Regions from separate parts of the Burkholderia gladioli genome, predicted to be linked through region 1. Evidence: predicted binding sites of a transcription regulator. Region 1 holds the regulator's gene; the other holds the start of a gene.
What was found. The regulator LexA, encoded in region 1, represses DNA repair genes until DNA is damaged. The targets are predictions, from matches to a motif close to ACTGTATNNNNATACAGT.
Positions count from the first base shown of each region.

Region 2: the regulator LexA is predicted to act here: its motif matches at 6,970-6,987, upstream of BM43_RS07320 (CppA family protein).

Region 1 is NZ_CP009323.1:3,518,455-3,534,016, reverse strand. Features, by position in the region: gene BM43_RS32880 (LacI family DNA-binding transcriptional regulator) at 1-111, opposite strand, end outside; gene BM43_RS32875 (ABC transporter permease) at 134-1,165, opposite strand; gene BM43_RS32870 (sugar ABC transporter ATP-binding protein) at 1,162-2,769, opposite strand; gene BM43_RS32865 (sugar ABC transporter substrate-binding protein) at 2,779-3,735, opposite strand; gene BM43_RS32860 (CysB family HTH-type transcriptional regulator) at 4,120-5,049, opposite strand; gene BM43_RS32855 (sulfate/molybdate ABC transporter ATP-binding protein) at 5,105-6,166, opposite strand; gene cysW (sulfate ABC transporter permease subunit CysW) at 6,180-7,100, opposite strand; gene cysT (sulfate ABC transporter permease subunit CysT) at 7,097-7,993, opposite strand; gene BM43_RS32840 (sulfate ABC transporter substrate-binding protein) at 8,211-9,245, opposite strand; gene lexA (transcriptional repressor LexA) at 9,516-10,160, shown strand; gene BM43_RS32830 (hypothetical protein) at 10,290-10,625, shown strand; gene BM43_RS32825 (DUF2939 domain-containing protein) at 10,664-11,320, shown strand; gene BM43_RS32820 (universal stress protein) at 11,437-11,940, opposite strand; gene nodI (nodulation factor ABC transporter ATP-binding protein NodI) at 12,161-13,075, shown strand; gene BM43_RS32810 (ABC transporter permease) at 13,083-13,919, shown strand; gene BM43_RS32805 (hypothetical protein) at 13,982-14,404, opposite strand; gene BM43_RS32800 (permease) at 14,520-15,562, opposite strand, start outside.
Region 2 is NZ_CP009322.1:1,558,524-1,574,085, reverse strand. Features, by position in the region: gene BM43_RS07340 (bifunctional nitrate reductase/sulfite reductase flavoprotein subunit alpha) at 1-2,274, shown strand, start outside; gene BM43_RS07335 (gamma-glutamyltransferase family protein) at 2,394-4,388, opposite strand; gene BM43_RS07330 (succinyl-CoA:acetate CoA-transferase ScpC) at 4,816-6,330, shown strand; gene BM43_RS07325 (hypothetical protein) at 6,491-6,700, opposite strand; gene BM43_RS07320 (CppA family protein) at 6,687-6,956, opposite strand; gene BM43_RS07315 (cyclic peptide export ABC transporter) at 7,414-9,150, shown strand; gene BM43_RS07310 (nitroreductase family protein) at 9,216-9,836, opposite strand; gene BM43_RS07305 (Fur family transcriptional regulator) at 10,084-10,575, shown strand; gene BM43_RS07300 (penicillin acylase family protein) at 10,883-13,555, shown strand; gene BM43_RS07295 (metallophosphoesterase family protein) at 13,835-15,082, shown strand; gene BM43_RS07290 (ATP-binding protein) at 15,086-15,562, shown strand, end outside.

The DNA of each region.
Region 1 (15,562 bases):
CTCCACCTTGGCCCTCACGTCGGCCGACACCGGCCGCGAATTGTTCACCACGTGCGACACCGTCGTGAACGATACGCCGGCCATGGCCGCCACATCCTTGATCGTCGCCATTCTGAATCCCTCTGGTCTGTCTTTAAGTGCGCGTGCGGCGGCTGCGATAGGTGTCGAGCACGACGGCAACGACGATCACGGCCCCGGTAATGATGCGCTTGGTCGGTTCGTTCGCGCCGATCTGCGCCAGCCCCGCGGCCAGCACCGAGATGATCAACACGCCGAAGAAGGTGCTGATCACCGAGCCGCGCCCGCCCATCAGGCTCGTGCCGCCGATCACGACGGCCGCGATGACCTGCAGTTCGAGCCCGACGCCGGCATTCGGATCGGCCGCTTCGAGACGCGAGATCTGGAACAGCGCCGCAAGCCCCGCGAGCGCGCCCATCAACGCAAACACAATGATTTTATACGGACGAGGGTTCACCCCGGCAAGCCTTACCGCCTCTTCGTTGGTACCGATACCAACCAGATAGCGTCCGAACACGGTGCGGGTCAGCACGAACTGGGCCACGATCATCACCAGCACGGCGATCACGAAGGCCGGCGAGATGCCGAGCGCGAACGGATTGGAGAGGAAATCGAAGGCGTCGCCGATATAGGCGGTGCGCGAGTTGGTGAGCTGGTAGGCCAGGCCGCGCGCGCCTTCCAGCACGCCGAGCGAGACGATGAAGGACGGAATCCGCCAGCCCACCGTGACCGCGCCGGTCAGCATGCCGGTCACGGCCGCCGCGGCGATCCCGAGCAGCGCCGAGGGCAGCGGCCCCCAGTGCCATTTCAGGGCGGCCACGCTGACGAAGGAGGCCGCCAGCGCCAGCACCGAGCCGACCGACAGGTCGATGCCGGCGATGATCAGCACGAAGGTCATGCCGACCGACATCACCACCAGGTCGGGAATCTGGTTGGCGATGGTGCTGAAGGTGTCGTAGGTGAGGAAATGCGAGCTGAGCACCGAGAACAGCGCGATCATCGCGATCAGCGCGCCGGCCAGGCCCAGGTAGTTGGACAGGCCCAGGCGCGTGCCGGACAGGCGCTTGGCGGCCGGCGCGGCCGCGTCGGGCGCGGCCGCCGGGGTGGAATCGGCCGTCTCGCGGCCGGGGACGATGGGTTCGTTCATGAAGAAATTCCTGGGGTCGAATCACCCGCCCCGGAGGACGGGCCTGCGGCCGGCAAGGGCGCGGCGCTGGCATCGCGGCGCGAGAAGCCGGCAAAGGCGGCGGCCAGCAGACTGTCCTGGGTCCAGCCGCCGCGCTCGAACACGGCGCTCATGCGCCCCGCCGACATCACGCCGATGCGATCGCAGATCAGCATCAGCTCGCGCAGGTCGCTGGACACCACCACCAGCGCGCGGCCCTCGCGAGCCAGCGCGCCCATCAGCGCATAGATGTCGAACTTGGCGCCGACGTCGATGCCGCGGGTGGGTTCGTCGAACAGCAGCACGGCCATGTCGTGGGCCAGCCAGCGGCCGATCACGACCTTCTGCTGGTTGCCGCCCGAGAGCTCGCCCACCGTCTGCGCCGGGCCGCGCGTGCGGATCCGCATCGCGTCGATCTGGCGCTGCGCGAGCGCGTGCTCGCGCGCGGTGTCGACCACGCCGGCCCGCGAGATGCGGCCGAGCTGGCCGAGCGAGACATTGGCGGCGATCGGCTGCGACAGCAGCAGGCCCTCGCCCTTGCGGTCCTCGGTGATCAGCGCGATGCCCTGGCGCACCGCGTCGGACGGCGACTGGATCTTCACCGGCCGCGGCGGCGTGCCGATCGACACCGTGCCGCTATCGGCGCGGTCCGCGCCGTAGATCAGCCGCAGCAGCTCGGTGCGGCCGGCGCCGATCAGGCCGGAAATGCCGAAGATCTCGCCGGCGCGCACCTCGAAGGAGACGTCGCGCACCACGCTGCCGCGCGTGAGCCCGGCCACCGCCAGGCGCGGCGCGCCGATCCGGCGCTCGCCGAGATCGATGTGCTCGCCCACCTCGCGCCCGGCCATCAGGGCCACCAGCCGCTCGCTCGAGACCTCGCCCATCGGCCCGACATGGACCAGCCGCCCGTCGCGCAGCACGGCCACGCGCTCGGCCACCCGCGCCAGCTCCTCGAGGCGGTGCGAGATGTAGACCAGCGCCACGCCGCGCGCCTTGAGGCGGTCGATCTGCGCGAACAGCAGCTCGACCTCGCGCGCGGTCAGCATCGCGGTGGGTTCGTCGAGGATCAGCACGCGGCAGTCGCCGATCAGGTTGCGCGCGATCTCGACCATCTGCTGGTGGCCGATGCCGAGCGCGCCCACCGGCGTGTCGGGATCGATCGCGTCGAGCCCGACGCGCGCCATCGCCTCGCGCGCGTCGGCGCGCAGCCGGCCGCGGTCGATCACGCCGAAGCGGCGCGGCAGGCGGTTGAGGAACAGGTTCTCGGCCACCGTCAGGGTGGGCAGCAGGTTCAGCTCCTGCATCACCATGCGGACCCCGAGCGCTTCCGCCTCGTTGCGGCTGGCCGGCGCATAGGCGGCGCCGGCCAGCCGCAAGCGGCCGCCGGTGGGCGTGACCAGCCCACCGACGATCTTCGACAGGGTGCTCTTGCCCGCACCGTTCTCGCCCGTCAGGGCCAGCGCCTCGCCCGCGTGCAGCGCGAGCGAGACGCCGGCCAGCACCGGCTCGGCGTAGGTCTTGCCGACGCCCTCGACCTCGAGCACCGGCGCGGCCGGGGATGCCGCGCCGCTGGGAATCGTCGCCATGCGGGTCACTTACTTCTTGACGACCAGGTCGACCGGCGTCTCGACCGTGCCCGACAGCTCGGCCTGCTTCTTGTGCTCGGCGATCGCCTTGAGCGCCGTGTCGATGCCGAACACCGCCTGCTTGGCCGCGTACTGGTCGGCCGTGGCGAGCACGCGGCCGTCCTGCAGCATCGGCTTGATCGCGTTGATGTTGTCGTAGCCGACCACGTAGACCTTGCCGGCCTTGCCGGCCGCGCGCACCGCCGAGACCGCGCCGATCGCCATGCTGTCGTTGCCGCACAGCAGCGCCTTCAGGTTCGGGTACTCGTTGAGCATGGCCGAGGCCACCGCGTTGCCCTTGTCGATCTCCCACTCGCCCGACTGCAGCGAGACCACCTTGGCGCCCACCGCCTTCATCGCGTCCTGGAAGCCAGCGGTGCGCTGCTGCGCGTTGGTGGTGGTCGACACGCCCTCGATGATGCCGACCTCGTCGCCGGCCTTCAGGTTCTTGGCGAGGTAGTCGCCGATCTTGCGGGCGCCCTTGCGGTTGTCGGGGCCGACGAAGGGCACGTTGAGGTTCTTCGACTTCAGCACGTCCGGATCGAGCCGGTTGTCGATGTTGATCACGATGATGCCGGCGTCGACGGCCTTCTTGACCACCGGCACCAGCGCCTTCGAATCGGCCGGCGCGAGCACGATCGCATCGACCTTGGAGACGATCATCTGCTCGACGATGCGGATCTGGTTGGCGGTGTCGGTCTCGTCCTTGATGCCGTTGGTGACCAGGTCGAACATCGCCGGGTTGTGCTGCTGGTATTCCTTCGCGCCGTTCTCCATGGTCAGGAAGAACTCGTTGGCGAGCGACTTCATCACCAGCGCGACCTTGGGCTTGTGGGCGGCTTGCGCATGGGCGCCGAGCGGCGCGACGGCAATGGCGGCGCCGGCGAGCGCGGCGGCGAGAACACGGCGGCGAATCTGGAAGTCCATGCGAAATCTCCTCACTGTGTATGCCCGGTTGCCCCGGGTGTCGTTTTCATGTTGAGCAAACGTTTGCCGTGGTACGTGCGTCAAATCGGGAAAATACGCCCTGGAAGCGGCGTGAACAGGAGGCGCGAGCGATTGCCGGCAGTCGATTTCACCCATCTCGTGCATCCCGTCCGTTTTTGTTCGTACCGGGAAGCGCCAATGCTGTACCGATCGTGCCGATTACGCAACGGGGTTTTTACCGATTCCGGGATTGTGGGGATCTTGCAAGGCAAGCGCAAGACAGGACGTGGCCCCGGCGAACGGCAGGTGGGCGGCGAGCCGGAACGGCTCGCGCGATGAGCGATGCGAACCCGAGGACGAGGCGCGCCGCTCCGCCCTCGCCGCTCAGACGGCGGTTTCCTTCAGTTGCGCGGCGATCTCGGCCTCGGTCAGATGCGGCGCAAACATCTCCAGCAGCCTGTAGGCATAGGAGCGCAGGAAGGCGCCCTTGCGCAGGCCGACCCGCGTCGTGCTGGCCTCGAACAGGTGCTGCGTGTCGAGCGCGACCAGGCCCGAATCGCGCTGCGCGTCGTAGGCCATCGCCGCCACCACGCCGATGCCCATGCCGAGCTCGACATAGGTCTTGATCACGTCGGCGTCGATCGCGGTCAGCACCACGTCGGGCACCGCGCCCACCTTGGCGAAGGCCTGGTCGATATGCGAGCGGCCGGTGAAGTCCTGGTCGTAGGTGATGATCGGATACTCGGCGATCTCCTCGGGGGTGAGGTTGGCGCGACCGACCAGCGGGTGGTCCTTCGGCACCACCACCACGTGGTGCCAGGAATAGCACGGGAAGGTCACGATGTCGGGATAGCGGTCCAGCGCCTCGGTCGAGATGCCGATGTCGGCCTCGCCGCTGAGGATCATCTGCGCGATCTGCTGCGGGCTGCCTTGGCGCAGCGCCAGGTGCACCTTGGGGAACACGTCGGTGAACTGGCGGATCACCTTGGGCAGCGCGTAGCGCGCCTGCGTGTGGGTGGTCGCCACCACCAGGTGGCCGCTGTCCTGGTCGGCGTACTGGCGCGCCACGCGACGCAGGTTCTCGGCGTCCAGCAGCATCCGCTCGATCAGTTGGTGCACCGCCTTGCCGGGCTCGGTGAGGCCGGTCAGGCGCTTGCCGCGACGGATGAAGATGTCGACGCCCAGCTCGTCCTCGAGATCCTTGATCTGCTTCGAGACGCCCGACTGCGACGTGTAGAGCACGTTCGCGACTTCCGTCAGGTTCATGTTCTGGCGTACCGCTTCCCGGACGAAGCGCAATTGCTGGAAATTCATGGGTCAGCCTCTCAGGGGCGTTGTCGTTATCGATGAGGAAGGATGCGACGGCACTTCAGCGCGCCGGGAACACGCGCGCGCTGCGGGCCACCGCGGTGGCGCCGTCGCCCACGCCGAGCGCCAGCGCGCGCCAGGTTTCGCGATCGAGCTCGGCTTCCAGCAGCGCGCCGCCGGCGCGCGGCGCGAGCTCGATGCGCACCGAGCCGCCCAGCGGCACCACCCGTCGCACGTCGACGGCGATGCCGTCCGAGCGTGCGTCGGCGTGCGCCACCACCTGCAGGTCGTGCGGGCGCACATAGGCGTGCGCGCGGCCGGAGAAATCGGCGGCCACCGCGATCGGGCCGCTCGCGCCGTCGGCCACGAAACCATCGCCGTGCACCACGCCGTCGAGCCGGTTGGCCGCGCCGAGGAACTCGTAGACGAAGGCGCTTTGCGGATGGTCGTACACGTCCTGCGGGCTGCCGACCTGCTCCACGTGACCCCGGTTCAGCACCACGATGCGGTCGGCCACTTCCAGGGCTTCCTCCTGGTCGTGGGTGACGAAGATGGTCGAGATGTGCAGGTCGTCGTGCAGGCGGCGCAGCCAGCTGCGCAGCTCCTTGCGCACCTTGGCGTCGAGCGCGCCGAACGGCTCGTCGAGCAGCAGCACCTTGGGCTCGACCGCCAGCGCGCGGGCCAGCGCGATGCGCTGGCGCTGGCCGCCCGAGAGCTCGGACGGATAACGCGGCGCGAGCCAGTCGAGCTGGACCAGCTTGAGCAGCTCGTGCACCTTCTCGCGGATCACGGCTTCCGAGGGCCGCTCGCCGCGCGGCTTGACGCGCAGGCCGAAGGCGACGTTCTCGAACACCGTCATATGGCGGAACAGCGCGTAGTGCTGGAACACGAAGCCGACCTGGCGCTCGCGCGCGCCCACGTCGGCCACGTCCTGCCCCTGCAGCACGACCTGGCCCGCGTCGGCGTGTTCCAGGCCGGCGATCACGCGCAGCAGGGTGGTCTTGCCGCAGCCGGACGGCCCCAGCAGCGCGACCAGCTCGCCGGGCGGGAAATCGAGAGAAACATCGTCGAGCGCCGTGAAGTCGCCGAATTGCTTGTGCAGGTTGCGAACGGTGATACCCATCTGGTGTGCCTCTTCAGGAATGCGAGGCGGCGCTGGCGCGCGCGTCCGCGAGTTCGGCCGACATCCGGCGTTCGGCGAGCAGCTTCAGCGCGAGCGTCACCAGCGCGAGCAGGGCCAGCACCGATGCCACCGCGAAGGCGGCCGAAAAGTTGTATTCGTTGTAGAGAATCTCGACGTGCAGCGGCATGGTGTCGGTCTGGCCGCGGATATGGCCGGACACCACCGATACCGCGCCGAACTCGCCCATCGCGCGCGCATTGCAGAGGATCACGCCGTACAGCAGGCCCCAGCGCACGTTGGGCAGGGTCACGCGGCGGAAGATCTGCCAGCCCGAGGCGCCCAGCACCCGCGCGGCCTCCTCCTCGTCGTTGCCCTGCGCCTGCATCAGCGGAATCAGCTCGCGCGCGACGAACGGGAAGGTCACGAAGATGGTCGCCAGCACGATGCCGGGCACGGCGAAGATGATCTGCACGTCGTGCGCTTCCAGCCAGGGGCCGAGCCAGCCCTGCGCGCCGAACAGCAGCACGTAGACCAGGCCCGAGATCACCGGCGAGACCGAGAACGGCAGGTCGATCAGGGTGGTCAGGAGCGCCTTGCCGCGGAACTCGAACTTGGCGATCGCCCAGGAGGCGCAGACCCCGAACACCAGGTTCAGCGGCACCGCGATGGCGGCCACCGTGACGGTCAGCACGATCGCCGACCAGGCATCCGGATCGGCCAGCGACTCGAAATAGAAGCCGATGCCCTTGGCCAGCGCCTGCGCGAACACGGCCGCGAGCGGCACCACCAGGAAGCCGGCCAGGAACAGCAGCGCGATGCCGGTCAGCACCCAGCGCGTGAGGCGCGATTCGGCCACCGGATCCTGGCGACGCGCGGCCCTGGCGCGCGGCGCGGCGGCGGCCGGCAGCGCGGAACTGCTCGATTCGCGGCTCATTGCGCACCTCCGGCCACGGCACCCGCGGCGGCGACGACCGGCGCCGGGCCGCTCGCGCCGCGGCTGGTACGGCGCTGCAGCAGCCACTGCAGGGTATTGATCAGCAGCAGCATCAGGAAGGACACCACCAGCATCACCACCGCCAGCGCGGTGGCGCCGGCGTAGTCGTACTGCTCGAGCTTGGTGATGATCAGCAGCGAGGTGATCTCGGACTTCATCGGCACGTTGCCGGCGATGAAGATCACCGAGCCGTATTCGCCCAGCGCGCGCGCGAAGGCCAGCGCGAAGCCGGTCAGCAGCGCCGGCAGCACGGCCGGCAGCACCACGCGGCGGAAAGTCAGCCAGCGCGAGGCGCCCAGGCAGGCGGCGGCCTCCTCCTGCTCGCGCTCGAAATCCTCGAGCACGGGCTGCACGGTGCGCACCACGAAGGGCAGGCCGATGAAGGTCAGCGCCACCAGCACGCCCAGCGGCGTGAACGCCACCTTGATGCCGAGCGGCGCGAGATACTGGCCGAGCCAGCCGTTCTGCGCGTAGACGGCGGCCAGCGAGATGCCGGCCACCGAGGTCGGCAGCGCGAACGGCAGGTCGACGATCGCGTCGACCAGGCGCTTGAGCGGAAACCGGTAGCGCACCAGCACCCAGGCGACCAGGAAGCCGAACACGGCATTGATCACGGCGCCGCCGAGCGCGGACAGGAAGGTCAGCCGGTAGGAGGCCAGCACGCGCGCCGAGGTGGTGGCGGCCACGAACTGGTCCCAGCTCAGCGTCGCCGTCTTCAGGAAGGTGGCGGCGAGCGGGATCAGCACCACGAGGCTCAGATAGGCCACCGTGATGCCGAGCGTCACGCCGAAGCCGGGCAGCGCGCTCGGCTTGCGGAAGGTGTACGTCGTCATGCGAAATGCGCTTCCTTGGTTGACATGGGATGCGCGGCCGCCGGAAGAATCCGGCCGGCCGCGCGTTCGATCGTCGTTATGTCGGGCCGCGCGTGCCGGTTGCGGGCCGCGCGGCCTCGATACTGCCGTCCTGCCTTTGCGTCTTTCCGACTTCCGCGGCCGGGCGGTTCACCGTTCAGCGGCACGCCGCCCGCCGCTCAAGCCACGTGCGCAGCGCTTACTGCGGCTTGTAGATCGAATCGAACACACCGCCGTCGGCGAAGTGCGTCTTCTGCGCGTTGGTCCAGCCGCCGAAGGTGTCGTCCACCGTGTAGAGCTTGAGCTTCGGGAACTGCTTGGTCAGCTCGGCCGGCACGTCCTTCGAGCGCGGACGGTAGTAGTTGCGCGCGGCGATCTCCTGGCCTTCCTTGCTGTAGAGGAAGTTCAGGTAGGCCTCGGCCAGCTTGCGGTCGCCCTTCTTGTCCACCACCTTGTCGACCACCGCCACCGGCGGCTCGGCCAGGATGCTGACCGAGGGCACCACGATCTGGAACTTGTCCGGGCCGAATTCCTTCAGCGACAGGAAGGCCTCGTTCTCCCAGGCGATCAGCACGTCGCCGATGTCACGCTGCACGAAGCTGGTGGTCGCGCCGCGTGCGCCCGAATCGAGCACGCCGGCATTCTTGTAGAGCTTGGAGACGAAATCCTTGGCGCTCTGCTCGTTGCCGCCCGGCTTGTGCAGCGCATAGGCCCAGGCCGCCAGGTAGTTCCAGCGCGCGCCGCCCGAGGTCTTCGGGTTCGGCGTGACGATCGACACGCCCGGCTTGATCAGGTCGTCCCAGTCCTTGATGCCCTTCGGATTGCCCTTGCGCACCAGGAACACGATGGTCGAGGTATAGGGCGAGGCGTTGTCGGGCAGGCGCTTCTGCCAGTCCTTGGCGACCAGGCCCTTGTTGGCCAGCGCGTCGATGTCCCAGGCCAGCGCCAGCGTGACCACGTCGGCCTGCAGCCCGTCGAGCACCGAGCGCGCCTGCGCGCCCGAGCCGCCGTGCGACTGCTTGAAGTTGACGGTCTCGCCGGTCTTGGCCTTCCATTCCTTGCCGAAGGCCTGGTTGACGTCCTGGTACAACTCGCGGGTCGGATCGTAGGAGACGTTCAGCAGCGTGGTGTCCGCCAGTGCGTGCGTGGCGGCGCCCAGCGCCACCGCGCCGAATGCCAGTGTTGCGACCAGGCGGCGGACGCCGCCAGCCAGCCCCGTGTTGCGCTTGACCATCCGATGATCTCCAAAGGTTCGTGGGTCGTTATTAGCAATGTCAGGGCAGTCTAGCGAACGGCTTTCATCATTAAAAATAATCGTTCCTCATTTTTTAAGAAGCAAAAGTGGTAAAGACCGCCCGGCGGACGGTTGAGGCATCGAAACCGCCGTTCTGACGTCGCTCGATCGCGTCGGAACCGACGTCATAGCGACGAACTTCAAGTAACGCTTGAAATTCCCGAACTACTGTATAAAAATACAGATCACTGTCTATCCATACAGTTGACCATGACCAAACTCACCGCACGCCAGCAGCAAGTGTTCGACTTGATTCGTCGCGCGATCGAGCGCTCGGGCTTCCCGCCCACCCGCGCGGAAATCGCGGCCGAGCTGGGCTTCAGCTCGCCGAACGCGGCCGAGGAACACCTGCGGGCGCTGGCCCGCAAGGGCGTGATCGAGCTGGCCGCCGGCGCCTCGCGCGGCATCCGCCTGCTCGGCGACGACGCCCCGCACCAGCTCACGCTGCCGCACGCGGCGCTGATGCAGCTCTCGCTGCCGCTGGTCGGCCGCGTCGCGGCAGGTAGCCCGATCCTCGCGCAAGAGCACATCTCCCAGAACTACACCTGCGATCCCGCGCTGTTCTCCAGCAAGCCCGATTACCTCTTGAAGGTGCGCGGGCTGTCGATGCGCGACGCCGGCATCCTCGACGGCGACCTGCTCGCCGTGCAGAAGCGCAGCGAGGCCAAGGACGGCCAGATCATCGTCGCGCGGCTCGGCGACGACGTCACCGTCAAGCGCCTCAAGCGTCATTCCTCCGGCATCGAACTGATCGCCGAGAACCCCGATTACGAAAACATCTTCGTGAAGGCCGGCAGCGCCGAGTTCGCGCTGGAAGGCATCGCCGTCGGCCTGATCCGCTCCGGCGAATTCTGATCCCGGGCGCTGCGGCGCCATCCATCCTGCTGGTGCGCCGTGCGCGCACTGGCCGAGTATTGCCTGCGCGTTGTGCTGCGCATCGTCCTGTGCTTTGCCTTGTTTCCTCCGCTCGACCTGGAGAACGCCATGGAACGCCTCGCCCGCCTGCTGCCCTTCCGTCAATTCGGCCGCCTGCGTCACCTGCGGGGGCGCATGCCCTGCGCACCGCTCGGCAGCGCCGCGCCCGACGCCGTCGCGCCGGCGCCGGCCGCCGCGGTGGCGGAGCAGGCCTCGCTGCTGCCCTCGGCCCTGCCGGCCTTCGCGCGCGTCTCGCTCAACGCGGGGCTGCATCATGCGGAACCGGCACGGCGCGCGCCGGTGCGCGTCTACCACGGGCCGTCGCGCCTGATCATGGTGGGCACGATCGATGCGGTGTGCCGCATGATCGATCGATGCATCGCCGAGGAACGTTCGGCCGTCTGATACGTCTCTAGCTAGAGTCCGTATCCCATGGAGGCCTGGTGCCCCTCTCCCCCTCCCGCGGCGGCCGGTTCAAGCCGCTCCTCGTCGTCGCCCTCGCGCTGCTGGTGCTGGCGACGATCGTTTATGCCTATGCCTCGCCCTATCTCGCGCTGCGCGAGCTGAAACAGGCCGTCGACACGCGCGACGCCGAGGCGATCAGCCGCCATGTCGACTATCCGGCCCTGCGCGCGAGCCTCAAGCAGCAGTTGACCGAGGAGTTGATGCGGCGCATCGACCTGCAGCGGCACAATAATCCGCTGGCGATGCTGGGCGCGGTGATCGGCTCGGCGCTGATCGGGCCGCTGGTCGATGCCTATGCGACGCCCGAAGGCGTGGCCGCACTGCTCAGCGGCCTGCCGCCCAAGGCCGATCCGGGCGAGCATCCGCCCTCGCTCGACCAGCCCGCGCCCACGGCCGCCGCGCCTGCCGGCCAGGGCAGCGCGCCGCCGGCCGCGCCGAGCCCGGCAGCACCGGCACCCACCAGCGGTAGCAACGCAGGCAAGCCCGCGGCGCCGCAGGCGAGCGCGGCCTATAACGGGATCGACGAATTCGTCGTCGTGTATCGGAAGGATGTCGATGGCGCGCGCTATGCGGCGATCTTCCGGCGCAGCGGGCTGTTCGGATGGAAGCTCAGCGCGATCGATCTGCATCGCTGAGCATGTCGCGCCGGCAGGCGCGACGAGGAAGTGAATCATGGCGTTCATGCCGGTTGCCTCAACCGGCATGGCGCCGTTCCGGGCGGCTTAGTCCGCCCGTCCACGGATACCCTGATCTATGCAGCGCCGCTGCCGGCGAGAGCCGCTTCGCGCTCCTTGGCCCGCTCCTCGCGCTGCTCGTCCGACGAAGAGCAGGCCACCAGGATGCTGCAGGACACGCGGTCGAGCAGTTGCGTATTGCCCGCGCCCATCCACCAGCGCGACAGGCCGCTGCGACAGCGGTGGCCGACCACCACCAGGTCGACATTCAAGGCCTTCGCGAGGTTCGCGATCTCCTCGATCGGATAACCGAAGGCGAAATGGCCTTGCGCCTGCACGCCGCGCTCGGTCAGCCAGTCCACCCCTTCCTGCAGGATCTCGCGCGCCGTCTCCTCGAAGCGGCCGCAGGCGACGTCGGTCAGCAGGCCCGCGCTTTGCGCGATGGTCGAGCGCATGTCGACCACCGACAGCAGGTGTGTCTCGGCCTTCAGCTCGAGCGCGAGATCCGCGCCGCAGCGCAGGGCCTTGCGGCCCTCGAGCGTGCCGTCGTAGCACAGCAGGATTTTCTGGTAACTGGCCATGATCGCCTCCATCGCGACGTCGGGTCGTTGATTCATCATCGTGCGCCGCAATTCAGGATGCAAGGGATGGAAAACACCCACAGGCGATTTCCGTATCGACGGCACGCCGATGCCGCATCGCGGTGCAGGCTTGCACGATCCGGGCGCCGCCCAGGAGCCGAAATCGGGACTCGATGCACTAGAATGGCCGCTTCGTGTCGACTCTTACGCCGCCCTGCCCATGTCCGTCGCCCCGATCGAATTCCAGCAGGTCAAAAAACATTTCGGCGACAAGCTCGTCGTCGACGGCCTGTCGTTCAACGTGCAGCGCGGCGAGTGCTTCGGCCTGCTCGGGCCGAACGGCGCCGGCAAGACCACCACGCTGCGCATGCTGCTCGGCATCACCTGGCCCGACGCGGGCACGATCCGGCTGTGCGGCGAGCCGGTGCCGTCGCGTGCCCGGCACGCGCGGCAGCGCGTCGGCGTGGTGCCGCAGTTCGACAATCTCGATCCCGACTTCAGCGTGCGCGAGAACCTGCTGGTGTTCAGCCGTTATTTCGGGCAATCGGCGCGCGAGGCGCGCGCGCTGGTGCCCTCGCTGCTCGAATTCGCCAAGCTCGAGAGCAAGGCCGACGCGAAGGTCGGCGAGCTGTCGGGCGGCATGAAGCGCCGGCTCACGCTGGCGCGCGCGCTGGTCAACGATCCCGACGTGCTGGTGCTCGACGAACCGACCACCGGGCTCGATCCGCAGGCGCGGCACCTGATGTGGGAGCGCCTGCGCTCGCTGCTCGCGCGCGGCAAGACCATCCTGCTGACCACCCATTTCATGGAAGAGGCCGAGCGGCTGTGCGACCGGCTCTGCGTGATCGAGGCCGGGCGCAAGATCGCCGAGGGCGCGCCGCCGGCGCTGATCGAAAGCGAGATCGGCTGCGACGTGGTGGAGATCTACGGCCCCGATCCGCAAGCCTTGCGCGAGGAGCTGGCGCCGCTCGCCTCGCGCGCCGAGATCAGCGGCGAGACGCTGTTCTGCTATGCCGACGATCCGGCGCCGTTGATCCAGGCCCTGCGCGGCCGCGCCGGGCTGCGCTACCTGCACCGGCCCGCCAATCTCGAGGATGTGTTCCTGCGGCTCACCGGCCGCGACATGCAGGACTGAACGATCGATGGATACCCGCCACCACGCCGCCACCGGCACCCACGCGAACCCGCAACCGGGCTCGCGCTTCGCGATCGCCCTGCCCGCCAATGCCGTCAACTGGATGGCCGTCTGGCGCCGCAACTACCTGGTCTGGAAAAAGCTGGCCTTCGCCTCGATGATCGGCAATCTCGCCGATCCGATGATCTATCTGTTCGGGCTGGGGCTGGGGCTCGGCCTGATGGTCGGCCATGTCGACGGCGTGTCCTACATCGCCTTCCTGGCGGCCGGCACGGTTGGCTCGAGCGTGATGATGTCGGCCAGTTTCGAGGCGATGTATTCGGGATTTTCGCGCATGCACGTGCAGCGCACCTGGGAAGCGATCATGCATACGCCGCTCGCGCTCGGCGACATCGTGCTCGGCGAGATCGTCTGGGCCGCCAGCAAGGCGATGCTGTCGGGCACCGCGATCATGCTGGTGGCGAGCCTACTCGGTTACGCCGCGTTTCCGTCGCTGCTGGCGGCGCTGCCCGTGATCGCGCTCGCGGGGCTCGCGTTCGCGAGCATCGCGATGGTGGTGACGGCGATCGCGCCGTCCTACGACTTCTTCATGTTCTACCAGACGCTGGCGCTCACGCCGATGCTGCTGCTCTCGGGCGTGTTCTTCCCCGTCTCGCAGTTGCCCTCGCTGGCCCGGCATGCCGCGCACGCGCTGCCGCTGGCCAATGCCGTCGACCTGATCCGCCCCGCGATGCTGGGGCGGCCCGCCGAGGACGTCGCCCTGCATGCGGGCGTGCTGGCCGCCTATGCGCTGGGCGGCTTCGTGGTTTCCGCCTGGTTGTTCCGGCGGCGCATGATGCGCTGAACGCCCTGCCCGCCGCCAGGCGCGGCGGCATGGCGGCCGACGCCGGGCACCAGCAACGGCGCTCAGGCGTCGTCGTCGCCCCAGGGCATCTCGACGTCGGTCAGGAAAGCCACGGTGGCGATCGGGCCACCTTCGTGGCGGCCGAGCTTGCCGTCGGCGCGATGCCATTCGACGCGGAACATGGTGCCCGGATCGTCGGCCATCAGGTACACCGAGCGCAGTTCCTCCTCGTCCGCTTCCTCGACGGGACCGTCGAACGAGACGCGCATCCGCTGCGGCCACAGGCCATTGGCCGGGTCATAGATGCGCTCGCCCTGCGGGATGTCGATGCTGGCCTCGACGCCGATCGTCGAGGAAGCCTCGATGATCATCTTGCCGAGCGCGTTCAGGACGGCCGTCGCGCGCGCGGAATTGGCCTGGCGGATCGCGAGGTCGCCCCGCGTCAATGCCTGTTCGAGTTTCGGGTGAATCTTCTGTTGCTTCATGCGTAATCCTGATTGCTTCGGGGAATGCCGCCGCGAGCTCGCGACGGCGGTCGAATCTTCGTGTTCATGCTGGATGGCGCGATGGCGCAAACCGCCATCGTCACCTGCCGGCCGGTCAGAAACCGAGCGCCACGGCCGCGAATCCGCCCGCGATGCCGAAGGCGACCACCAGCGCCGCGACCAGCAGCAACGTACGTGCCGGGAACGAGCGCCACAGCATCGCCAGCGAGGGCACGCTGACGGGCGGCAGCGTCATCAGCAGCGCCGCAGCCGGGCCGACGCCCACGCCGAGCGCCAGCATCGCCTGCACGATCGGCACCTCGCCGGCGGTCGGGATCACGAACAGCATCCCGGCCAGCGCGAAGGCGACGATCCACAGCACCGCATTGCCGACGTCGGCGCCCACGTGCGGGAACAGCCAGGCGCGCGCCGCGCCGAGCAGCAGCACCAGCACGATGTACTCCGGGATCAGGCGCAGCGTCATGCGGGCCAGCAGCTTGATCCAACGCACGAAGGCATTGCCCTCGGCCTGCTGCCCGGCGGCCAGTCGCGCCAGCGTGGCCTCGTCGACCGGCCGCGCGTCGCCGACAGCCAGGCGGTTCAGCAGGTAGCCGATGCCGAACACCATCGCCACGCCGAACACGATCCGCAGCGCCGTCCATTGCCAGCCCAGCACGAAACCCATGAACACCAGCGTGGCCGGGTTCAGCACCGTGTTGCCGAGCCAGAACGCCACCGCGCCGCCCGGCGAGGCCTGGCGCGCGCGCAGGCCGGCCACCACCGGCGCCGCGCAGCAGGTGCACATCATGCCCGGCAGGGACAGCAGGCCGCCCGCCAACACGCTGCCGAAACCGGTACGGCCCAGCAGGCGCGCGATTGCGCGGGCCGGCAGCAGCGCCTGGATCGCCGAGCCGAGCAGTAGGCCCAGCACCATCGCCTGCCAGATCGCCTTGCCGTAGGCCCAGGCATAGTCGAGCGCGGCCTGCCACGACGGCGAGGGCGCGCTGGCGGCGCTGCCCATCAGGATCGATTGCCCGATCGAATGATGCTCGGCCGCGACGAAGGCGCGGTGGTAATACGGCGACCACTTCACGTAAAAGAGCCCGACGATCGCGATCAGCGCGAACGTCACCCAGCCAAGCGCCGGGGAGGAGGTGG
Region 2 (15,562 bases), on a different replicon from region 1:
GCGCTGGGCATCGCCGCCAACGACAGCGTCGAGCTGCGCTCGCGGCGCGGTCGCGCGGTGCTGCCGGCGGTGGTGACCGACCGCGTGCTGCCGGGCGCGGCCTTCGCGCCGATGCACTGGAACGACGTGTATGGCGACGATCTCTGCGTCAACGCCCTGACCAGCGACGCCGTCGATCCGATCTCGCTGCAACCCGAGCTGAAATTCTGCGCGGTGTCGCTGACGCGGGTTGCGTCCGCGGCCGCCGTCGCGCCGGCGCAAGCCGCCGGCGCGGCCCCTGAATCGAACCCGCAGGCCGCCGCTCCGATCGCGACGGCCGCGCACCAGGAATCGACCATGTCCGCAGCTCTCGACACCTTCGCGGCCGCGCTCGGCCTGCAGGATCTCGCCGCGCCGCGCCTGAGCGATGCCGAACGAGTCTATCTCGCCGGCTTTCTCAACGGCCTGCGCGCCGCGCCCGCCGATGGCGTGCCGGTGCTGCCGGGTAACGCGCCTTGCGCGCCGGCCACGCGCCTGTGGCTCGACGGCATGCTGGCCGGGCTCTACAGCCGCGCGCCGCGCGCCGAGTTGCCGGCCATGCCTGGTGCCGGCTTGCCGATCCCGGGCGCGGGCGGCGCGATCGAGGCGCAGGATGCCGCGGCCGGCGTGCGGATCGTCCATGCGCGGCCGAAGGTGGTGCTGCTCTGGGCCTCGCAGACCGGCAACATCGAATCGCTGACCGAGCTGTACGCCACGCTGCTGATGAACTCGGGGTTCGAGATTCGCGTGGCCTGCATGGCCGATGCCACGCCCGCCGTGTTCGCGAACGCGCAATACGCGCTGCTGATGACGAGCACCTTCGGCGACGGCGACGCGCCCGACAACGGCGCCGCGTTCTGGGACGCGCTCGCGGCCGAGGGCGCGGCGCGCGTCGAGGGCCTGCGCTACGCGGTGCTGGCCTTCGGCGACCGCAACTACGACGCGTTCTGCGGCCACGGCCGCCGGCTCGACGCGCGGCTGGCCGAGCTGGGCGGCGAGCGCCTGGGCGAGCGCGTCGATTGCGACGTCGAGTTCCAGCCCGCCGCCGATAGCTGGCTGGAGCGCGTGATCGCGCGCATCAAGGCGGTCGACGCGGCGCTGCACGCCGTGCCCGACGGCGGCGCGATTCCCTCGCTGCTGCCCACCAAGGCGCGGCCGGCGACCTCGAAGCTGGTGGCCAACCTGAAGCTGAACCAGCCCGGCGCGGCCAAGGACACGCGCTACCTGTCGCTGTCGACCGAGGGCACCGCGCTCGAATACGAGGCGGGCGACGCGCTCGGCATCTGGCCGACCAACTGCCCCTCGGTGGTCGACGAGCTGCTGGGCCTGACCAGGCTCTCGGGGGATACACCCGTGACGGTGAGCGGCGTCGGCGACGTGCGTCTGGCCGATGCGCTGGGCCGGCATCTCGACATCACCCGCCCGCATCCCGATGCGCTCGCGCTGATCGCCGAGCGCAGCAGCAACGGCGCGCTGAAGTCGCTGCTGTCGGACGAGCGCAAGGGCGATCTCAAGAACTGGTTGTGGGGGCAACAACTGGCCGACGTGCTGCACGAATTCCCGGTTGATCTGTCGGCGGCCGAGCTGGTCGGCATGCTCAAGCGGATCCAGCCGCGCCTGTATTCGATCGCGTCGAGCCCGGCCGCGCATCGCGACGAGGTGCACCTGACCGTCTCGGCGGTGCGCTACAGCAATGGGCGGCGCGAGCGCAAGGGCGTGGCCTCGACCTTCCTGGCCGATCGTGCCGGCGACGGCGGCGTGCCGGTGTTCGTGCAGAAGTCCGCGCACTTCCGGCCGCCCGCGAGCGGCGAGGTGCCGATCGTGATGGTCGGGCCCGGCACCGGCATCGCGCCGTTCCGCGGCTTCCTGCACGAGCGGCGCGCGCGCGGCGCGAGCGGGCGGAACTGGCTGTTCTTCGGCGAGCAGCACGCGGCCACCGATTTCTACTACCGGGACGAGCTGGCCGCGATGCGCGAGGACGGCCTGCTCACGCACCTGGACCTGGCCTTCTCGCGCGACCAGGAAAGCAAGGTCTACGTGCAGGACCGCATGCGCGAGCGCGGCGCCGAGCTGTGGTCCTGGCTGGAGGCCGGCGCGCATTTCTACGTCTGCGGGGATGCCTCGCGGATGGCCAAGGATGTCGACCTGGCGCTGAAGGACGTGGTCGCCGCGCATGGCGGCATGGACGAGGCGAGGGCGGGGGAGTATGTGGCGCAGATGTCGAAGGAGCGGCGTTATCTGCGCGATGTGTATTGAGATGAGCAGGCCGGCGCGATGCCGGCCGGTTCGGCGCGCCGCTGCCACGCGGCGCTGAATGCCTGGGCGGTTCGCCGCGATGCCGGTCGGGCAGCGCGGCGAAGCGCATCGTCACGCGGTCAGGGCGTGATGGTATCCCCCAGCACCACCCCCTCGCGACGCGGATCGGTGCCGCCTTGCAGCAGGTTCGTGCCGTTGCGCTGGATGCGCAGCACGGTGTTCACGCCGCTGGCCTGCGCCGAGGTCGAGACGGTGTGGCCGAGCGCCTTGAGCCCCGCGATCAGCGGATCGTTCGCGCCGCTGTTGCTGGTGTCGACGTTCGGATGCTCGCCGCCGATCGTGGTGGTCGGGCTGTTGCTGGCGCCGAAGTCGATCAGCCCGGCCGACTGCTGCGCGTCGAGCCCCCAGTCGAGCGTGCCGACCAGCGTCTTCAGCACGTATTGCGGGATCGTGCCGCCGCCGGGCGAGCCGGTCGCCATCACGAAATCACCCTTCGAGCCGTCCGCCGCGACCTTGAACACGATGGTCGGCGCCATCGAGCTGCGCGGCCGCTTGCCCGGCTGCACGCGATTCGCGACCAGCGCGCCGTTGCTGTCGGTGGGCGAGGCGGAGAAGTCGGTCAACTGGTTGTTGAGCAGGAAACCGTGCGTCATGTGGAACGAACCCATGCTCGACTCCACCGTGGTGGTCGCGCTCAGCACGTTGCCGTCGCCGTCGACGATGGTGAACTGGTTGGTGCCGTGCTCGATCAGGGTGGTATCGACGCCGAGCGGAATCGCGCCGAGATCGCCGGGCTGCGCCGTGCCCATGCTCCTGGTGGTGCTGATCAGGGCCGCCCGCTGCTTCAGGTAGGGCTTGTTCAGCATGGTGTCGGCGCTGCCGCCGGGCAGCGGGATGAAGTCCGTGTCGGCCACGTACTTGTCGCGGTCGGCATAGGCCAGGCGTTCGGCCTCGGTGATCAGGTGCACGCCCTGCACGCTCGGCTTGCCGCCTTCGAGGTCGATCGCCGCCGGGCCCATCGACTTCAGGTCGAAGTTCTCCAGGATGCCGAGCGCCGAGGCCACCGCGATCCCGCCCGAGGACGGCGGAGGCATCCCGCAGACCCAGTAGCTGCCGCGATAGGTGGTGCAGATCGCGTCGCGGCGCTTGGCCTGGTAGGCCGCGAGGTCGGCCAGGGTGGTCTTGCCCGGGGTGATCTTCGAGCCGTCGGCGCCCGTGGTGGTGGCGATCTTGGCGACGATGTCCTGTGCGATCGCACCCGAGTAGAGCGCATTCGCGCCGTTCTGTGCCATCTGCGTCAGCGCATCGGCATAGGCGGGGTTCTTCAGCACGGTGCCGAGCGCCTTCGGTGAGCCGTCGGCATTGAGGAAGTAGGCGGCGGCCTCGGCGTCGCGCTTCAGGCTCGCGGCGTTCGAGGAGATCGCGGCCGCCAGCCGGCCGCCGATCGGGAAGCCGTTGCTGGCCAGCGAGATCGCATCGCCGAACAGGTCGCGCCATTGCAGCTTGCCGTGGTCGCGCTGCAGCAACTCGATCAGGCGCGGCACGCCGATGGTGCCGATCGAGCGGCCGCTCGCGCGCGCGCTCGGCACCGGCGCGGACTGGTCGCTGGTGTCGTCGACATAGCGCAGGTAGTTCTCGGTGGCGGCGGCCGGTGCCGTCTCGCGGCCGTCGTAGGCCTGCAGCGTCTTGTTGCGCGCATCGAAGTACAGCAGCACGCCGCCCGAGCCGAGGCCAGTCGCCTCGGGCACGGTCAGGCCGAGCACGGCCTGCACGGCCACCGCCGCGTCGGCGGCGGTGCCGCCCTTGCGCAGCACCGCGCAACCGGCCGCGCTCGCGTAGGCGTTCGAGGTGGCCACCAGGTAGCTTTTCGCGGTGATCGGCTTGAGGCCCTTGCGATAGCCGGAAGCGGGCTCGGGCAGGGACGGGTCGCCGGGCTGGCTCGAACCGACCACGGCGGTCGAGCCGCTGCTGTCGATCGCCAGACAGGTGGAGTCGGTGGTGGCGGGCGGGGTGGAGGCGGCGGGGGCGGATGTTTCGGTATCGCCACCGCATGCCCCCATCAACGTGGCCGCGAGTACCGCGGAAACGTAGGGCAGGAGTCTGGGCTTGTTCATCGGATCGCGAGAGGGATTTGTTTTGTGAGTTGGCGCCGCGCGTCGTCTCATGCGGCAAAACGCGCCGATCGATAGTTGCCGAAAATATTTCAATTGGCAATCGGAAGTATTTCCAGTCCACAACGCGGGCTTACGGCGGAGACACAATTCCGGCGGGGCTCGGCGCGGCATGGAAGCATTTGGAAGCGGCGCGGAAGCAACCCGTTTCGCGTCGCGTTGCATGCCATTGGCGCCCGGATACCGAGCGAATCCGGCAATGCAGTTTTGCAGCATGGCGCCTCTATGCCGGCGGCGGCCTGGGCGATACTGCGCGCCGTGTCCTGCCCTCGGCCTGCCGCCGCAAGCCGCCAGGCCACGCGCCGCTTCCGAGACACCCCCGCCGCGGCGCCGCTCGACGCGATACCAACAGACCCGTTCGATTTCCGCCATGCCCACATCCCGAATCCTTGCCGAATCCCTGCGCTCCCTGATCCGCACCGCCGACGAAGCCGCCGCGCTGATCGCGCCGAACATGACGGTCGCGATGAGCGGCTTCACCGGCTCCGGCTACCCGAAGGCCGTGCCCGCCGCGCTGGCGACGCGCATCTCGGCCGCGCATGCGCGCGGCGAGGACTTCCGGATCAACGTGCTGACCGGCGCCTCGACGGCGCCCGAACTCGATGGCGCGCTGGCCAAGGCGGACGGCATCTCGATGCGCCTGCCGTATCAATCGGATCCGATCCTGCGCGAGAAGATCAATGCCGGCGAACTCGACTACCAGGACATCCACCTGAGCCATGTCGCGCAATACGCCTGGTTCGGGCTGTTCGGCGACCTGGACGTGGCCGTGGTGGAAGTGGCCGGCATTCGCGAGGACGGGCTGCTGATTCCCTCGGCTTCGGTGGGCAACAACAAGACCTGGCTCGACCAGGCCAAGAAGGTGATCCTCGAGGTGAATACGCGGCAGCCGCTCGGCCTCGACGGCATGCACGACATCTACTACGGCACCGCGCTGCCGCCGCATCGCAAGCCGATCCCGCTGGTGGCCGCCGACGACCGGATCGGCGAACCCTACCTGCGCTGCCCGGCCGAGAAGATCATCGCGATCGTCGAGACCGACGCGCCCGATCGCAGCAATGCCTTCAACGCGCCGGACGCCACCTCCAAGCAGATCGCGGCCCACCTGATCGACTTCCTGCGCCACGAGATCGGCCGCGGCCGCCTGCCGGCGAACCTGCTGCCGCTGCAATCGGGCGTGGGCAACATCACCAACGCGGTGCTGGCCGGGCTCGGCGAGGGCGGCTTCACGAACCTGAGCGCCTACACGGAAGTGATCCAGGACGGCATGCTCGACCTGCTCGCCAACGGCACGCTGAGCTTCGCCTCGGCCACCGCGCTGTCGCTGAGCCCCGAGGCGGTGAAGCGCTTCGCCGACGACATCGCGCTGTTCCGCTCGAAGATCCTGCTGCGCCCGCAGGAGATCAGCAATCACCCGGAGCTGGTGCGCCGGCTAGGCTGCATCGCGATGAACGGCATGATCGAGGCCGACATCTACGGCAACGTGAACTCGACGCACGTGATGGGCACGAAGATCCAGAACGGCATCGGCGGCTCGGGCGACTTCGCGCGCAACGGCTACCTGTCCTGCTTCATGTCGGCGAGTACCGCGAAGGGCGGCACGATTTCGCGGATCGTGCCGATGGCCAGCCATGTCGATCACACCGAGCACGACGTGGGCGTGGTGGTGACCGAACAGGGCCTGGCGGACTTGCGGGGGCTGTCGCCGCGCCAGCGCGCGCGCAAGATCATCGATACCTGCGCGCATCCGGATTTCCGCCCGATGCTGGCCGACTACTTCGAACGCGCGAGCCGCGAGAGCTTCGGCAAGCAGACGCCGCATCTGCTGGGTGAGGCGTTGTCCTGGCACGAGCGTTTCGTGCGCACGGGCAGCATGAAGCCCTGAGCCCCTGAAACGCGGTAGACATGGCGAGCGGTGCAAGGCCGCTCGCCCGATTCAGGCATGTTCCCGCGAGCGGCGCCGCAAACCCCGGCCGCCGCGCGAAGCGCGAAACCGGCGTATCCATTCATGCCGGCCGTTCCCCGCCGTTCCCCGCCGTTCATCTTCAGGCCGCGCCGGCGAGCGGCTCCGCCAGATCCACCTCGGCCCCGATGCGCGTGGCGTCGCGATAGTCGCGATAGGACGTTGCGTGCCGCGCATGACGCTGCGGTGCGCCGAGCGTGAAGGCACGGCGGCGCGACGCCTCGCCCGAACGGGAGGCCAGCGTGGTGGCAATGGAGACGCGCCAGCCGGCGCAAGGCTCAGCGGGCCGCATGACTGGCGAGATGCTGACGGATCAGCGCGAGGTAGTGATCGCCGACGGAGTGATCGGCGGCGGCGCGGCGGACCGGACGCTGGATCGTGAGCGGCGGACGCAGCCCGAGATAGCGGCACAGCGCCGAGACATAGGGCTTGCGCGTGCGCCCGAGCTGATGCAGCGCCCGCGCGACGCGGATATCACCGGCCTGGCTGCGCAGCCAGGCGAAGACCTGACGGTCGGTGTCGTTGACAAGTCGTACGCGATGTTCCATGGCTCACCTCGATACTGGTTATCAATACAGTGCTGTGAATATATCCAGTATTTTGGGTGCGCACAATCGAAACAAACGGGGCCGGACAGTTCCGGCCGAACGGCCTGTCCAGGGGCCGCCACGGGCTGCCCCGAAGACGCCGAAAGCCGCGCCGGCCGGTGCGGAAACCCGCTTGCGGCGCGTCGGCGCGGTTGCCATTTCGGTGCCCAGCTAATATCATTCGCGAGTTGCAAATAAGAATCATTATCGCGGCAGTGCGCCCGGGCCGGGCATTCCACGAGCGGATTCGGCCGGCAGTCGAGCGTGCTTCCCAATCCGGCCGGCCCCAGGAAGGGCAGCCCGGCGGTTCGCGCGGTCGCGGGATCGCGTTACGCTACGCGCCATGGCACTCGCCCGAGCCGGGCCCCGACCCACGCAAGGCATCACCAGAACACACCATGAACTCGAGGAAACACGGATGACTCGCGACCAGCGCGACACCCAGCGCGCGAACTACGGCGGCACGCTGATCCAACTGCTGCGGCCGTTCCTGCCGATCACGCTGATCGCGACCCTGCTCGGCATCGTGGGCGGCCTCTGCACCGCCTGGCTGCTGTCGGTGATCAATACCAGCCTGCATGCGCCCGAGGGCATCGGCACGAAGACGGCCGTCACCTTCGTCGCGCTCTGCCTCGTCACGCTGTTCTGCAGCGCCGTCGCCGGGATCGGCAACAGCGTCACGGGCCAGCGCATCATCGCCGCGCTGCGCAAGGACATCTCCGCGCGCATCGTGTGCGCCCCGGTGGCCGCGCTCGAGCGCTACAAGACGCACCGCCTGCTCTCGACGCTGAACAGCGACGTCGAGACCGTCAGCGCCTTCACCTTCAGCTTCCCGAACTTCGCCGTCGCGGCGGCCGTCGCCGCCGGCTGCGTGGCCTACATGCTGGTGCTCTCGCCGGTGCTGTTCCTGATCGCGCTGGTGGCGATCATCGTCGGCGCGCTGATCAACCAGTACGCGAGCCTCAAGTGGGGGCAGTACTACCGCGGCGTGCGCGGCGCGCAGGACGACCTGCAGAAGCAGTACCGCGCGATCACCGAGGGCGCCAAGGAGCTGCGCATCAACCGCGACCGGCGCCAGCGCGTGTTCGGCGTGCGCCTGGCGGGCGCGGCCGACCAGGTGGCCGACCTGAAGATCAAGGCGATGCGCCTCTATTACGGCGCGAGCGCCTCGGTCACCACGCTGTTCTTCATCGTGATCGGCGTGCTGCTCCTGCTGCAGCAGCGCCTGGGCGTGTCGCCGGAGGTGGTCAGCGGTTTCGTGATCGTGCTGCTCTACGTGCGCGGCCCGGTCGAGACCATCGCCAGCAGCCTGCCGGCGCTGAGCCAGGCGCGCATCTCGTTCCAGCGGATCGCCGAGCTGACCGAGCAGTTCACCAACCGCGAGGCGCGCCTGCTCGACGGCGAGGCGCCGGCGCCGCTGGCCGAACTGCGCGAGATCGAGCTGCGCCGCGCGTGCTGGGAATTCCCGGCGGTGGGCGAGCAGCCGCCGTTCCGCCTCGGCCCGATCGACCTGCGCATCGAGCGCGGCGAGATGCTGTTCGTGATCGGCGAGAACGGCAGCGGCAAGACCACCCTGATCAAGCTGCTGCTCGGGCTCTACGAGGCCGGGCAGGGCGAGCTGCTGTTCAACGGCGAGCCGGTGCCGGCCGAGCGCATGGACGCCTACCGGCAGCTCTATTCGGCGGTGTTCGCCGACTATCACCTGTTCGAGGACCTGGTGGTGCACGATCCGGCGCTGGTCGCGCGCGCGCAGGCCTATCTGGAGCAACTGGAGATCGCGCACAAGGTGAAGATCGAGGACGGCGTGTTCTCGACCATCGATCTATCCACCGGGCAGCGCAAGCGCCTGGCCCTGGTGCACGCGATGCTCGAGCAGCGCCCGATCATGATGTTCGACGAATGGGCGGCCGACCAGGATCCGACCTTCCGCCGCGTGTTCTACACCGTGTTCCTGCCGGAGCTGAAGCGCCAGGGCAAGACCCTGATCGTGGTCTCGCACGACGATCGCTACTTCCACGTGGCCGATCGCGTGATCCGCATCGAGCGCGGCCAGATCATCCAGACCGCGCGCGGCGATGCCTTCACCTACGAGGATCGCGGCAGCACGCGCCTGGAGGACCTGGCCGCCACGCACGACAGCGCCCGCACGCATTGACGCCGGGCGCGATGCCCGGGGCCGCCGGGCGGCCCCGGGGTCATCCAGCCGGATCGGCCTCAGATTCAGATCGACGAACGACCGAGCCACTCGCGCACGTGATCGGCGCGCGAGGGGCGCGGCGGCGGCGCATCCTGCGACACCGGCGTGCCGACCAGCAGGAAGCCGAGCAGGCGATCGCCGGGCTCGAAATCGAGCGCGGCGGGCAGCTTCGGATCGTAGCTGTCGTCGCCGGTGATCCAGAACGCGCCGTAGCCGAGCGCATGGATCGTGTTCAGCATGTTCATCGTCGCGGCGCCCGTCGAGAGCAGTTGCTCGACCTCGGGGATGCCGCCGTCCTCGCGGATCGCCGCTGCCACGGCGATGATCAGCGGCGTCGAGCGGGCCGTGTCGCCGCGCGACTCGAGTTCGTCGCGCGTGAGTTGCGGCTCGCGCGCGGCGGCCAGCTCGACCAGCACCTCGGCCAGCTCGGCGCGGGCCTCGTCGCGGATCAGTGCGAAGCGCCAGGGGCGCAGTTGCGCATGGTCGGGCGCGCGCATCGCGGCGTCGAAGATCAGCTCGATCTCCTCGTCGCGCGGTGCCGGCTCGGCGAGCTGGAAATGCGATTGTCGCGACAGCAGGATGTCGACGAGCGCGCGGCCGGCCGGGGCGGCATGGGCGAGGGTGGCGGGACTGGCTTGCGTCATGGTCGGAGTGCTCCGTTGTTCAAGGTCGCGATATGATGCGCAACTGTCTCGATTTGTGCAAATGATTCTCATTTGCATTTTTGTCGGTTATCGTAATACCCATGCGCGGTGGGGCTTGCCGTGCAGCCGTGCCGGTGTGGTGCCTTCGGGCCGCGCCGGATTTTCCCGGACCACGGATTTCGCCGAAGCCGCCGCGCCGATGCGCGTGGCGGCTGGCCCGGCAAGTCCGCTCTTCGACGATTCATCCATGCCGATGCCGGTACTCGAACAATTGCAGGGAGCGGGGCTGCGGGCGACCTTGCCGCGCGTGAAGGTGCTGGAGTTCTTCGCGGCGGCGGGCCCGCGCCACGTCAGCGCCGAGGATGTGTTTCGCCACCTGATGGCCGAGAAGATCGACATCGGCCTCGCCACGGTGTATCGCGTGCTGTCGCAATTCGTCGAGGCGGGCATCCTGACCAGCGGCACGCTCGACGGCAACCGGCACGTCTTCGAGCTCAACGACGGCAAGCGCCACGATCACATCATCTGCCTGAGCTGCGGCAAGGTGGACGAGTTCTCGGACCCGCTGATCGACGGCCGCGAGAAGGCCGCGGCCGATGCGCTGGGCTACCTGCTGACCGGTCACCATCTCGTGCTGCACGGCTACTGCGCCGATTGCCGGCCGAAGCAGCGGCCGGCGCCCGACGAGGCCGCGCTGGCCGGGGCGGCCGGGCACGAGGACCGGCAGGGCGCGGGCTGAACGGTCGGCTCGCGGCCTGCCGGAACTGGGAGGATGATCCTGCGGGAGTCGGGCGGATCATTCCGGAATCGAGGATGATCGTTGTGCCTGCAACGATATATCATGCGGATCGATTCATCGCGTGGCGGGATTCGCGGCAGCCGCCACCGATGTTCAATCGCGTCATCGCACGCGTCTCATAACAACAAATCAATGGTCCGACTGGGGATAGGGCGAAGCCTGCCTGCCAAGCGCGGGCGCTTCGCATTCGACATCACCGGCCGCGCGCGAGGCTCGCTCGCGGCATGGCATTACGGATTGAATCAGCATGTTCCTATCAGTTTCAACGAAGCGGCGCGGCGCGATTGGCCGATCCGGCCGGCTGCTTCGTCATGGCCTGGCCGCGCTGTCGCTGTTGGCGGGGCTCGCGGGCGTGGCCGCGATTGCCGGCTGCGCCGGCTCGGCACCGGCGGCCGGCATGGCCCGGATCGAGACCGGCGGCGACACGGTGCTGATCCGGCGCACCGCCGACGGCATCCCGCACATCGAGGCCGGAGATTGGGAGGCGCTCGGTTATGGCTACGGCTATGCGCAGGCCAGCGACAACCTCTGCACCATGGCCGAGGCCTTCGTCACCTACCGCGGCGAGCGTTCGCGTTATTTCGGCGCCCAGGGCAAGCCCGCGGCACGCTCGACGCTGGGCGAGCCGACCAACCTGGATTCCGATTTCTTCTTCCGCCTGGCCGATTCGGCGGGCAGCATCGAGCGCTATCGCGACAGCCAGCCCGAGCGGTTCCGCCAGCTCGTGCGCGGTTTCGCGGCCGGCTACGACCGTTACCTCGGCGAGCTTCGCGCGGGCGGCGCGCCGGGGCGCCACCTGGCCTGCCGCGCGGCGCCCTGGCTGGCGGACATCACCGATGCGGATATCTACCGGCGCCTGAACGCGGCCAACCTGGCCGGCGGCGAGGCGCGCTTCGTCGAGGCGATCGCCAACGCGCATCCGCCGGCGGCCGCCCAGGCGGCGCAGCCGAGCGCGCGGCCGCCCGCCTCTCGACCGGTCCCGCAGCCCGTTTCACCGGCCGCCTCGCAGCCTGCTCTGCAACCCGCCCCGCATGCCGCCCGCGATACCGCCGCGCCCGCGCTGGCCGGGCTCGACCCGAACCAGCTGCATGTCGGCGGCCATTACGGCATCGGCAGCAACGGCATGGCTTTCGGCCGCGACGCGACGGGCGGCGAGCCGATCCTGTTCGGCAATCCGCATTGGTTCTGGAGCGGCCCGGACCGCTTCTACCAGGCGCAACTGACGATTCCGGGCCAGCTCGATGTCAGCGGCGCGTCCTTCCTGGGCGTGCCCGTGATCATGATCGGCTTCAACGACGAGGTGGCCTGGACCCACACGGTATCGAGCGCGCGTCGCTTCGGCGTGTTCCAACTCAGGCTCGCCGACGACGATCCCACCCAGTACCTGATGGACGGCCGGCGCGTCGCGATGCGGCCCGTCACGCTGACGGTGCCGGTGCGGCAGCCCGACGGCACGCTGGGCGGGGTGACGCGCACGCTCTACACCACTGAATACGGGCCGGTGGTCGACCTGTCGTCGTGGTCGCCGGCGCTGGGCTGGACGCGTGGGCAGGCCTTCGCGCTGCGCGACGTGAACCGCGACAACCACCGGATCTTCCAGACCTTCCTCGATTTCGGGCGCGCGGGCTCGCTGGATGCCTTCGTCGCCACCTTGAAGACCTCGGCCGCGATGCCCTGGGTCAATACGCTGGTGGTCGGGCGCCGGCAGCCCGAGGTCTGGTATGCCGACGTCGGCAACGTGCCGGACGTGCCCGATCAACTGGCCGATCGCTGCACCACGCCGCTGGGCAAGGTGGTCGACGCGAAGCTGCCGGGCGTGCCCTTCCTCGACGGCTCGCGCGCGGCCTGCGCCTGGCGCGGCGACGCCGCCGCGGTCCAGCGCGGCTCGATGCCGGCTGCGGCGATGCCCATACTGGCCCGGCGCGACTTCGTGGCCAACATGAACAACAGCTATTGGCTCGCCAACCCGGCGGCGCCCTTGACCGGTTTTCCGCGCGTGATGGGGATCGGCGTCGCGCCGCTCGACCTGCGCGCGCGGCTCGGCCTGCAGCTCGCCGGCCAGGCCGCCGCGCCGGACGCAGCGCCGGAGCAGGGCGCCGCGCGCGAGCCGCTGACGGCCGCCGAGGTGCGCCGCTTCACGCTAGAGGGCGACACGCTGGCCGCCGCGCTGTTCAAGCGGCCGGTGCTCGACCAGGTCTGCGCGACGGCACGGATCACGGTCGCGCGCGATCCGCTGAGCGGCGCGAGCTTCACGCCGCCGCGCACGGTCGAGACCGCCGATGCGTGTCGGATCCTGCGAGCCTGGAACGGCGCGGCCGAACGTGACGCGCGCGGTGCCTATCTGTGGGATCGGTTCTGGGAGCGTGCCCAGAAAATCGACGCCGGCAAGCTCTATGCGAGGCCCTTCGATCCGGCCGATCCGCTGCACACGCCGGCCGGCATCCGCGCGGGCGAGCCGGCCGTGGCCGAGGCCTTCGGCGCGGCGATCCTGGCCGTCGGCGAGGCGGGCTACGCGCTCGACGCGACGCGCGGCGAGACGCTCTACCTGACGCGCGACGGCGTGCCGGTGCCGCTCTATGGCGGCTGCTCGGGCCTCGGTTATTTCGCCTCGATCTGCCACTACGGCGAGAGCCGGGCGAACGCGCCGATCTCGGCCGACACGGTCGGCGGCAACAGCTATCTGCAGGTGGTGAGCTTCGACGCGCATGGCGCCGATGCCTATACGCTGCTCGCGCATTCGGAATCGGACGATCCGGCCTCGCCGCATTTCGCCGACGGCACGCGTCGTTACGCGGCGCGTCGCTGGCTGCGCGTGCCGTTCGACGAGCACGAGATCGCCGCCGACCCGCAACTGCAGGTGACGCGGCTGACGATGCCCGCCGCGCCGGACCGGCCACGCCCGGCCACCGCGGTGCGCTGAGCGTCGCGGCACGGGCCGCCGCATCGCACGCGGGACCCGTTCAAACCGCGCGAGTTCGGGTGCGATAGGCGGGCCGCCTACCCGCCATCGCCCCGTCCTCGCGCGGGGATCGACCCGGTCCCGTCCCGGCCGCCCGGCTAATCCCCGCGCGGCGTTTTCCCTTCCCGCCGCGATTGCCCTCTACAATCCGGGAACCGTGCCGGCCCGCGCCGCGCCCGTCCCTCAGGCGCCGGCGCGCGGCCCGGCCATCCCCCACCGATTCGAACGAGAGGACTCGCCGTGAAGTTCATCCACGCGGCCGATATTCACCTGGACAGCCCCCTGCATGGCCTGAGCGCGTATCCCGACGCGCCGGCCGCGCAGCTTCGCAACGCCTCGCGCGAGGCGCTGCGCGCGCTGGTCGACCGCGCCATCGAGGAAGCCGTGGCCTTCGTCGTGATCGCGGGCGACCTGTACGACGGCGACTGGAAGGACCACAACACCGGCATCTTCTTCGGCCAGCAGATGGGCCGGCTGCGCGGTGCCGGGATCCCCGTCTACCTGCTGTGGGGCAACCACGACGCCGAGAGCGAGATGAGCAGGAAGCTGACGCTGCCCGACAACGTGACGGTGTTTCCCTCGCGCAAGGCGGCGACCTTCCGGCTCGACGACCTGAAGGTCGCGCTGCACGGCCAGAGCTTTCGCGACAAGTCCGTGACCGACAACTTGGCGATCGCCTATCCCGACCCGGTGCCGGGCCACTACAACATCGGCGTGCTGCACACGGCGCTGGAGGGTTACGCGGCGCACGCGAACTACGCGCCGTGCTCGCGCGCCGAACTGCATGCCAAGGGCTACGACTACTGGGCACTCGGCCACGTGCATGAATTCCAGCAATGGGACGAGGCCTCGACCATCGTGTTCCCCGGCAACCTGCAAGGGCGCCATATCCGCGAGACGGGCCGGCGCGGCGCGGTGCTGGTGGAGGTGGACGGCGCGCGCACGCGGGTCGAGCGACTGTTCATCGACGTGTTGCGTTGGGAGGCGGTCGAGGTGGACGCGGGCGATTGCGAGACCATCGAGGCGCTGGCGCAGAAGGCGGGCCGCGCGCTCGAAGCCTTGCTCGCCAGCGACGGCGAGGTGCCGCGCGCGGTCCGCGTGACGGTGACCGGCGCCTCGCCGCTGCACGGCCAGTTGTTCGGGCGCGCGGCCGAACTGCGCGCCGAGGTGCTGAACCAGATCGGCATCATCGGCAACGAACGGCTCTGGCTGGAGAAGGTCAAGCTGCGCACCGAACCCCCCGCGGCCGAGCACGGCGAGGCGCTCGAGGCACTGGAGGACCTGAAGCGGATCCTCGCCGAGGCGGTGGACGATCCCGATTTCCTCGCGAGCCTCGATCGCGAGCTGAAACCCTTCGTCGGCAAGGTACGCAGCGAGGTGCGCGGCGAGGACGTGCCGATGCTGTCGAAGGCGCGCTCGGGCGAGTTGTCGGCGCTGGTCGGCCAGGTCGGCGAGTCCTTGCTGGCCCGTCTGGCGCGGGGGGAATGAACGATGCGGATCCGTCAACTCGATCTGTTCAAGTACGGCAAGTTCACCGACGCCACGCTGCGTTTCCCGGCCGCCGCGCAGGATTTCCACGTGATCGTCGGGCCCAACGAGGCCGGCAAGTCGACCGTGCGCACCGCGGTGTCGGAGCTGCTGTTCGGCATGAAGCAGCGCACGCCGCTCGATTTCCTGCACGACACGCCGGAGCTGCGGCTCGGCGGCCTGCTCGATCATGCCGGCGGCGCGCTGGCCTTCCATCGCGCGCGCGGGCGCACTTCGCTGCGCACGCCCGAGGACGGCAAGCTGCCCGACGACCACCTCGACGCCGTGCTCGACGGCGCGACGCGCGAGTTCTTCGAGCAGATGTTCGGGCTCGACCACGAGCGGCTGGTGGCCGGCGGGCGCAGCCTGCTCGACGCCTCGGACCGGCTCGGGCAGGTGCTGTTCGAATCGGCGGCCGGCGTCGGCAGCCTGGGCCCGGTG